3 regions of the Neobacillus terrisolis genome follow, and region 2 is predicted to be linked to each of the others. Evidence: riboswitches for the same ligand, from Rfam matches in the RefSeq annotation. Region 2 holds a riboswitch; each other region holds the start of a gene.
What was found. A riboswitch is a leader RNA that binds a small molecule or an ion and turns the genes downstream of it on or off. The one in region 2 is predicted to bind S-adenosylmethionine.
Positions count from the first base shown of each region.

Region 1: it holds a riboswitch for S-adenosylmethionine, as region 2 does, so the genes downstream of both, ACI48O_RS01215 (homoserine dehydrogenase) here and ACI48O_RS06145 (O-acetylhomoserine aminocarboxypropyltransferase/cysteine synthase family protein) in region 2, are expected to answer to the same signal.
Region 3: it holds a riboswitch for S-adenosylmethionine, as region 2 does, so the genes downstream of both, ACI48O_RS19220 (methionine ABC transporter ATP-binding protein) here and ACI48O_RS06145 (O-acetylhomoserine aminocarboxypropyltransferase/cysteine synthase family protein) in region 2, are expected to answer to the same signal.

Region 1 is NZ_JBKFGH010000002.1:167,617-170,894, reverse strand. Features, by position in the region: gene ACI48O_RS01220 (trans-sulfuration enzyme family protein) at 1-871, shown strand, start outside; SAM riboswitch class I at 963-1,073, shown strand; gene ACI48O_RS01215 (homoserine dehydrogenase) at 1,178-2,410, shown strand; gene ACI48O_RS01210 (hypothetical protein) at 2,490-2,636, shown strand; gene ACI48O_RS01205 (DUF1360 domain-containing protein) at 2,778-3,146, opposite strand.
Region 2 is NZ_JBKFGH010000008.1:101,731-105,008, reverse strand. Features, by position in the region: gene ACI48O_RS06160 (toprim domain-containing protein) at 25-378, shown strand; gene ACI48O_RS06155 (thioredoxin family protein) at 388-708, shown strand; gene ACI48O_RS06150 (hypothetical protein) at 719-1,096, shown strand; SAM riboswitch class I at 1,150-1,250, shown strand; gene ACI48O_RS06145 (O-acetylhomoserine aminocarboxypropyltransferase/cysteine synthase family protein) at 1,522-2,829, shown strand; SAM riboswitch class I at 2,959-3,074, shown strand.
Region 3 is NZ_JBKFGH010000035.1:58,176-61,453, forward strand. Features, by position in the region: gene ACI48O_RS19215 (methionine ABC transporter permease) at 1-641, opposite strand, end outside; gene ACI48O_RS19220 (methionine ABC transporter ATP-binding protein) at 631-1,644, opposite strand; SAM riboswitch class I at 1,758-1,864, opposite strand; gene ACI48O_RS19225 (carbon-nitrogen family hydrolase) at 2,018-2,794, opposite strand; gene ACI48O_RS19230 (pyridoxal phosphate-dependent aminotransferase) at 2,880-3,278, shown strand, end outside.

The DNA of each region.
Region 1 (3,278 bases), on a different contig from region 2:
ATTAGCAGTTGTGAAAAGTGGAGATCACATTGTCGCAGCTGAAGATTTATACGGAGGAAGCTTCCACCTTTTAAAAGAGGAGCTCAGTCAGTTTGGAGTTGAGATCACGTTTGTCTCTTTTGAAGAGCGTTCCAGTATCGAGTCTGTTATTCAGTCCAATACTAAATTGCTCTATACAGAATCGATCACAAATCCACTATTACGAGTTCAAGATATAGATGAGTTTGTGCAAATTGCTGCCAAGCATAATCTTATCACTTTAGTCGACAATACTTTTGCGACACCATATCATTGTCAGCCATTTACTAAAGGGGTAGACTTGGTCGTGCATAGTGCAACGAAGTACATAGGTGGTCATAGTGATGTCACTTCTGGAGTGCTCGTTGGCAGACAAGACCTGCTGGAAAAGGCAAGAGCAAAAGTGGTCAACCTTGGAACGAATGTCAGTCCGTTTGAGGCCTGGTTAACAACACGGGGATTAAAAACACTTGCAATTAGAATGGAGCGCCAGTCTCGTAATGCAAAGGAACTTGCCAAAGCGCTTTTAGAAAATAAATTAGTGGAAAAGGTTTATTATCCATTTGAGCATGGTGAAAATGGCTACGGAGCCATTGTTACGATTAAGCTTTCCAATTCAGTGGATGTTAATGAATTTTTTAAAAATCTTTCTTGGGTAAAAATTGCCCCAACACTGGCCGGAGTAGAAACATCTGTCTCACATCCGGTTATTACTTCCCACAGGGCTTTGCCGGAGGAAGCGCGGAATGCACTCGGAATTACAATGGAAGTCGTTCGAATTTCCGTCGGGATTGAACATGCCGCTGACATCATTAGCGTTTTTGATCAGGCAATTCAACAAGCTTCAAAATAATTTGTTGTTTATGGTTGACGTTCCCAGTTAAATTAATTTATAATTCAAAATATGCTTAAAAAGAATTTCAAAGATTGTACAAATAAATAATCTCTTATCATGAGTGACGGAGGGACCAGGCCCTATGAAGTCCGGCAACCATCAAGCATTGCTTGAAAAGGTGCTAAATCCTGCAGACAGAGTGCTGTCTGAAAGATAAGAGGAGGAAAAACCCTCTTCTTAGGAAGAGGGTTTTTTGTTAGGGATCTTTTGTTGATAAAAAGAAAAGTTAACCATAATATCTTGATCTACAAGGAGCGGGAGAAGTTGAATACAATTCATATTGCGCTTTTAGGCTATGGGACCGTCGGAAAAGGTGTATACCAAACGATTAAAAATCACCAAAGTCGTTTTAAAGCATTGTTAGGCAGTGAGGTGAAGATTGCCGCTGTCTTAGTAAGAAATATTGAAAGGCACCACTTGCCTGATCAAGACGTACTTTTGACCACTAATTTTGAAGACATTTTGCAGCTCCCTAAGCTTGATGTAGTAGTGGATGCGATTGTTGGCAGTGAACCAAGCTTTACTTATCTGCAAGCGGCAATCAAAAAAGGGTGTCATGTCATTACTGCGAACAAAGAGATGTTCGCTCACCATGGAGGACAATTAAAAGCGCTTGCGGACCAACATCAAGTTTCAATTGGATTTGAAGCTACTGTTGCTGGTGGTATTCCAGTCATACAAACTTTGAATACCCTTTTGAATATTAACAAAATAACCAAACTAGAAGGAATCCTTAATGGGACTTCAAATTTCATTTTAACCAAAATGAGACAAGAAGATCTTTCGTTTGCTGATGCTTTAAAACTGGCTCAAGAACTCGGATATGCAGAATTGGATCCGACCAATGACGTAGAAGGTATTGACGCATTCTATAAAGCGATGATATTAAGTCAGGTCGTTTTTGGGGAACAGCCTCAATGGAACGATGTGCAAAGAAAAGGTATTACAGAAATAACAGCAGAGAAAATTAAACTGTTTTCTGGTATTGGATTAAGATTTAAGCATGTAGCTTGTTTGGAGAAGACGGAAACTGGAATAAAATGTTCCATTAAGCCGGTTCTAGTCTCACAAACTCACCCTCTTTATCAAGTTGAGGGAGTACAAAATGCTATTTCAATTGATGCGGATATCGTTGGGAATATTGCGATTCAAGGTCCAGGGGCAGGGATGTTCCCAACCGCGAGCGCTGTTGTTGAGGATTTCATTCATTTATATAATCCTATACAATCAACCCAATATCAGGAAGCTCAAAAGAAGAAAGCTGCTGCTGCTCCAATTAACTGGATTATTACAGGAGAAGGTTTGGGGCAATTTAAAGCAAATGTTCCGTTAAACAGTGTTAAAGTGCTTCATCCAAGAGTACTTCTTGCTTCAGGAGTTGAAGAAGATTTTGCTAACTATGTGAAAGAAGACCCTAAGTTAGAATATTTTCAAGTATTCGGAGAAGTGAACCTTTTAGGGAAAAGTAAAGATAATAAAATTTTTATAAAAATTTGATATGGCTATTGGCAAGGAATAATCGTTAGAAAAATTTCTCATACTACCTTTAATTGATATGCAAAGGAGTTGTGAGATAATGGGCAGAACAAAACTAGGGAATGCAAATGCCAACCGCAATAATAATAAAAAATTAGGCAACCGTACAAGTGAGGAACTAGTTGAATTTACAACTGGGGAAAAAGGCGGCAGACAGCCCGATCTAAAAGATAAAAATATGTCATAGACTCAAAATAGGGGGCTCAGTATTATGGGGCCCTCTTTTTTAATGCTGGTAAAGATATTTGGACATACATTTGAGGACTAGCTAAAGTGAAATGAACTCAAGCTTATTAAAAATGGGGCAAATGACCAAGTGAATGTTCTGCTACTCCTCCTTGTTCGAATAATAATCCACTTTTTTTATATTTACCCCGACAAACGTTTCAAGTATTGCTTGGGCACCGGCAATGGATAGGATAAAAATAAGATAAATGGCATATTTCGGTGCAAGTAAATAAAAGCTTCCCAAAAAGATCGCGCTCCAAACCCCGGCACACCAGTAACAATTTAATAAATATCCAAACAAGGATTTGGGAACCTCTTTTATTTTCGGACCTTCCTCTGTGATAACCTCGATTTTCTTCATAAACGGCTTTCGAATAAACTCCGTAATTTTATCAAATACAATAAGATGAGTTAGCCGATAGCTTGCTAATATGAGCATCATATAAGACATCCAAGTTAAATCTTCCATAACAGGTATCCCCTTATTAACCACTTTTTTTCATAGTATCACCCTAAAAATATGGATTATCCTAATCGATATTCGTCCGAGTCCTATAACGACTAAGCCTTAAGTCTGATATAAAAATCAAGCTTAGGCTCG
Region 2 (3,278 bases):
CATCTTCGTTTTTAGGTGATAAATATGAAACAGGCGATTGAAAAGGTCATCATTGTTGAGGGAACCTCCGATAAAAAGAAGGTAAAGGGTATTATCAAGGAACCTATTGAAATCATTTGCACGAATGGAACAATCGGACTGAATCGTTTGGAAGAATTGATTGACTCTGTTATAGATAAGGATGTATATATTTTAGTGGATGCTGATAAAGCAGGAGAAAAACTGCGAAAACAATTTAAAAAAGAATTTCCCGAAGCAGAGCACCTCTATATTGATAAGTCGTATAAGGAGGTTGCCACAGCACCGGAGCATCATTTAGCGACGGTGTTACTTCAAGCAAATATTGATGTTTTTACGCAGTTTTTAGAAAGAGGATGAAGTAATACGATGCAGGAAATGTCAACGGAGCAAATCGATTCCATCTTCAAGCGTCATTTTAATGGGCTCATTTATACTTACACACCCATGTGCGGAACCTGCCAGGTTTCCGGGATAATGTTAACAGTGATTGAGGAGCTTTTACCGGAGATTGAGATTAGAAAGCTGAATGTTAATTTCTTTCCGGAACTAGCTGCACAGTTAACAATCGAAAGTGTACCTTGCCTGCTTTTTATAAAAGAAGGGGTCGTGGCAGAAAAATTATATGCATTTCGATCAGTGCCATATTTGTATGAAAAAATAATCAATTCATCTAAATGGTATAGGTGAGGTGATCACGATGGGGTGTTTGTTGGATACCTTTATTCATGACTATAACCAAAAGAGTCACATTCATAATTTAGGAAACAGTCGGGAATTAAGGATATGTTTTGATACAGACAGAGGGAAGTATTTCCTTTCCGTCGAAAATGGAGTTGCCCAAATGCTTGAAAAGTTTCCTGAGGGTCAGGATGATGTCGTAACCATTGTCTCCAGCTACAGTACTGCAGTCCATTTGTTGGGAGGTAAAATGAAGCTTCGTGAAGCTGTCAGTCATCAACTTCTGACGGTATCTGCTTCGTTAAGAAAGATATTATTGCTTGAGGCTGTCTTATTTTTAACGAAACAGGGATCATCTGAGGAGCCGGACCTGGAAAATTTAACAAATGTATGTTGACTTAAATAAATTTCCTATGATACTATTATTTTCAAATAAATGTGAATATTAAGTTCTTATCAAGAGAGGTAGAGGGACTGGCCCTATGACGCCCGGCAACCGGTTATGAACGCGGTGCTAATTCCAGCAGAGTGTAAGCTCTGAAAGATAAGAAGAGACTGAGCTCCAACCCTCTTCTTATGAAAAGAAGAGGGTTTTTTGGTTTTTAAAAAAATGGCTGTGTTAAAGAACATTGTTTGTTTATGAGCATCTGTTGATTGGAGCGGAAGGTGCGAGACTCCTGCGGGAGAAGGTGTCTCGGGAGACCCCACAGGCGCTTGCGCCGAGGAGGCTCCCGGACTCCCCCGCGGAAAGGGAGCACCTCTCGCTGTAATCAACAGACAAATTTAACAAAGCCTAAAAAAATATTAGGGGAGAGAAAGAGAATGAGTGAAAAACAAAAGAATTATCGTTTCGAGACTTTAAGTGTACATGGAGGATTAGCTCCAGACCCAGTAACCGGGGCAAGAGCGGTTCCCATCTACATGAGCAATGCCTACCAATTCGAAAATACAGAACACGCTGCTAATTTATTTGCTCTAAAAGAGCCAGGTTATATTTATACCCGTATACATAACCCAACCGTTACCGTTCTTGAAGAAAGAGTCGCATTATTAGAAGGGGGAATCGGTGCCTTAGCATTAGCAAGCGGAATGTCAGCCATTACCATCGCCATTTTAAATGTTGCCCAGGCTGGCGATGAAATTGTCGCTGCTTCCACTCTTTACGGAGGTACATACAATCTGTTTGCGATAACCCTTCCTAAATATGGAATAAATGTTAAGTTCGTTAATGCTGAGGATCCTGAAAACTTCAGAGCAGCGATCACGGACAAAACTAAGGCTGTATTCGCTGAAACGATCGGAAATCCAAGCTTAAGAATATTAGATATTGAAAAAGTGGCGGAAATTGCTCATGAAGCAGGCGTTCCGCTAATCGTAGATAATACCTTTGCAACACCTTATTTATTAAAGCCAATTGAATTTGGTGCTGATATTGTTATCCACTCTGCAACTAAATGGTTAGGCGGCAATGGAACGACCATGGGCGGAGTCATCGTGGATGGCGGAAAATTTGATTGGGGTACAGGCAAGTTCCCAGGCTTTGTACAGCCTGATCCAAGCTACCATGATATTGTCTATAGCGAAGCAATTGGAGCTGCTGCATATATCGTAAAAGCAAGAGTTCAGTTATTGAGAGATATGGGGCCTGCTCTTAGTCCGCTTAATGCTTTCCAGATTACATTAGGATTGGAGACACTCCATGTTCGTATGAAGGAGCATATCGCTAATACGAAAAAAATTATTGAATATCTAGATGCTCATCCTGCAGTTAAATGGATTTTATATCCTGGTAATGAGGGGCATCCTGACAAAGCGCTTGCTGATAAATATTTGCCAAAAGGTCCAGGTTCTGTCGTTGTCTTTGGAATTGAAGGTGGCCGAGAAGCAGGGGCGAAATTTATTAATGAATTAAATCTTTGGACCCATGTAGCCAATGTAGGCGATGCAAAAAGTTTAGTCATCCATCCTGCAAGCACGACTCACCAGCAATTAGACGAAGAAGGCTTGGCAGCAGCTGGTGTACCAGAGGATCTTATTCGACTATCAATTGGAATTGAAAATGTGGAGGATCTAATCGAGGACCTTGAACAAGCGATTAAAGAAGCTACTGGGTTATCCTCAATAGAATAAGGTTATCGAATTTGTCAGAAAAATTATTTTAGTATAAAAAATATATTGACACCTATTTTTACTCCGTGATAAAATCACTTTCATAGCTAAGTTTGTTATCGGAAATTTTAAAAATAATAAATATATTTGCTCTTATCAAGAGAGGTGGAGGGACGTGCCCTATGAAGCCCGGCAACCGTCAAATTGCTCGATGCAATTTGAAAAGGTGCCAATTCACACAAAGCAGACGCTTTGGAAGATGAGAGAAGGGAATAGAACATTACTATGCCTTTCTGCTTATCTGCAGAGAGGCATTTTTTATTATTTCAGAATCAATGCTTAGTTACATTGCAATAGCATTTGCAAAGGAAATGCATATAGATTGAAAGGGATAGCTTGTCAATCTATTGAATCGTTATGAATGAATAGTTAAGAACATTCAAAACATAATGAGATACAATCCGTTTTTT
Region 3 (3,278 bases), on a different contig from region 2:
TCACCAAGGAGTTGGACAACCTGAACTAAAACTATCAAAATCAATACAGTCGCAATCATGATGGTATTATCATAACGATAATAACCAAAGCGAATCGCCAAATCTCCAATTCCACCACCGCCAACTGTACCAGCCATTGCAGAGAATCCGATTAAGCTGATAAGCGTCAACGTGATCCCGGAAATGATCCCCGATCTTGCTTCAAGCAGTAGTACATCCTTAATTATCATCCACGGAGTTGCTCCGGCAGCAATGGCTGCTTCAATAACTCCTTTATCAATTTCACGTAAAGCAGTTTCTACGATTCTAGCGAAAAAGGGAATGGCTGCAACCGAAAGAGAAACACTTGCTGCAGTTGCCCCAATAGTTGTTCCAACAATTAAGTTGGTTAATGGAATTAACGCTACTAACAAAATTATAAAGGGAATGGACCGGACTAAATTGACCGTAAATCCTAAAATGTTTTGCATAGTGCGATTTTCCAAAAATAATCCTTTATCCGTTACGTATAAAAGAATCCCGATTGGCAATCCAACAAAGATGGCAATCACTAGAGAGATTGAAATCATGTAAATGGTTTGAAAGAAAGCGGTATTTATTTCGGGAATAAGCTCGATAAAATGCTGAAAATCAAAGCCCATTGCGTAACACCTCCACCTGTGCGGCACGATTTTCGATATACTTAATCGCGTTGTTAATTTCTTCTTTCTCACCTTTCAGTTCCATGATAAAAATACCAAGGGGCAATTCTTGAATATATTCGATTGACCCGTGGAGAAAGTTACCTTTTACTTTAAATTGCTGGAGTGTATCAGAAATGACCCCTTCACCTGCAACCTTGCCTTTAAAGATTACTTTCACAATCGGTCCATCACATTTATTTAAAATCACCTCTGGGATCTCGAAGGAAACAACGCTTTCGATAAACTCTTTTGTGAGTCCTGTCTGTGGGTTGGCGAATACTTCATATACTGTGCCTTCCTCCATAACCCTGCCATTTTGCATAATCGCCATTCGATTACAAATTTCTTTGACTACTTTCATCTCGTGAGTGATTAACACAATCGTTATATTGAGTTCTTTGTTGATTTTCTTAAGTAAATTTAGGATCGACATGGTCGTGGTAGGGTCCAAGGCCGAAGTAGCTTCATCACATAACAGTACTTTCGGATTGTTGGCAAGTGCTCTAGCGATAGCAACCCTTTGCTTTTGACCACCGCTCAGTTGAGCAGGATAGACATCTCGTTTATCCGAAAGACCGACCATCTCGAGCAGCTCCTCAACTCGTGACTTTATTTGGGCCTCTGGAAGCTTTGCAGCCTTCAAGGCAAAGGCGACATTATCAAATACTGTTTTTTGACTGATTAAATAAAAATGCTGAAAGATCATCCCGATTTTTAACCTAGCCAGTCGTAAGTTTTCACCCTTTAATGAGGTAAGGTCTGTCCCGTTAACACTGATTTTCCCAGAGGTTGGCCGCTCAAGTAAATTAATACAGCGGAGGAGTGAGCTTTTGCCGGCACCGGAATAGCCGACAATACCATATATTTCTCCTTCTTGAATCGACAGTGTTACATCGTCAACACCTATAACTGTCCCAGTTTTTGTTTTATAAATCTTTGAAAGATTGCGAATTTCAATCATATAAAAACCTCTTTATGTATCCAAATTGACAAGGAAAATAAGCTCAAAAGTTTTAACTCTACAAAAAAATGCTTCTTTCATTAGAAAGAAGCATCGAAAAAAACGGGGTTCTCAGCTTATCTTTCAGAATGAAAGTCATTCTGTAGGAGTTGGCACCTTCCCTAATCAGGGGGTTGCCGGACGTCATAGGGCCTAGTCCCTCGGTCGCTCTGGATAAGTATTTTGTTGTGTGAAATAATATGTTTTTGATATTACTAGGCAATTTTTGTATTGTCAATCCCTAAAATATTATTTCCATATACAAAAAGTGGTTTGGAACCAATAATACCAATGGATTTAGTGGGTTTAAATTTTTTTTTGGTATTTTAAATCATTAATATAAATCCGTCCGTCGATCCTGAAAAATCGGAATGGTCTTCCGAACACGATCGACCTCAGTTAAATCTAATTCAGCATAAAAAATGCCTTCACCCGTCTCTTCGCTAAGCAGCAATTCTCCCCATGGAGCAATCACCATGGAATAGCCATTAAACTCATTATTTGGATCATTTCCAACACGGTTCACCGCGACGATATAGCACTGATTTTCGATGGCGCGAGCCTGCAATAACAAGCGCCAGTGGTCAATTCTCATTGTTGGCCACTCTGCCGGAATAAACATGACTTTTGCTCCTTCAAGAACATGACAGCGAATCCATTCTGGAAAGCGCAAATCATAACAGATGACCCCTCCACAAGTAATCCCGTCCAACTCAAATACATTTGTACTTTGACCTGCACTCATAAATAAATGCTCATCCATTAACTTAAATAAATGGGCTTTATCGTATTCAGCAACAATGGCACCAGTCCGATCTACGACGTACATTGTATTGCAGAAGCCTTCACCTTTTTTGGTCGCAACCGATCCCCCAACTATATTAATCTTATAGATTTCCGCTAAATTGACGAGCAATTGTTTCGTACGTTGCCCATCTATGTCAGCCAACCTATCGAGCTGATCAAGTGCATAGCCTGTATTCCACATTTCCGGAAATACGATTACATCCGCACCTGCCTGAGCTGCTTTTTGTATATAGTGTTCGACCGCCGTGAAATTTTTTTCTGGCTCCGCAAACGCAATATTCATTTGAACGCAAGCAATTTTCATTTTTCAAACACCTCTAGACATTTTTAATTAAAGATTATAGAATTTCAAATATTATCGCAATAACTTTTCTTAAAAGGATGATTCGATGGAATATTCAGAGCGCTTGAAAAAACTGCCGGTTCAATTTTTTGCTTCACTTGTTGAAAAAGTAAACAAAGCAATCGCCGAAGGGCGGGATATAATAAATTTAGGACAGGGAAATCCGGACCAACCAACTCCAAAGCATATTGTTAAAGCTTTACAAGAAGCGGCAGAGGACCCGCATACTCACAAGTATTCTCCGTTTCGAGGAATAAACGAATTGAAAGAGGCTGCTGCACAATTTTATAAAAAGCAATACGGTGTCGAGGTGGATCCCTATTCAGAGGTTGCTATATTGTTTGGAACGAAAACAGGGCTGGTTGAACTGCCAATGTGCTTGCTAAATGAGGGGGAGCTCATGCTCTTGCCGGACCCTGGCTATCCCGATTACCTATCAGGTGCC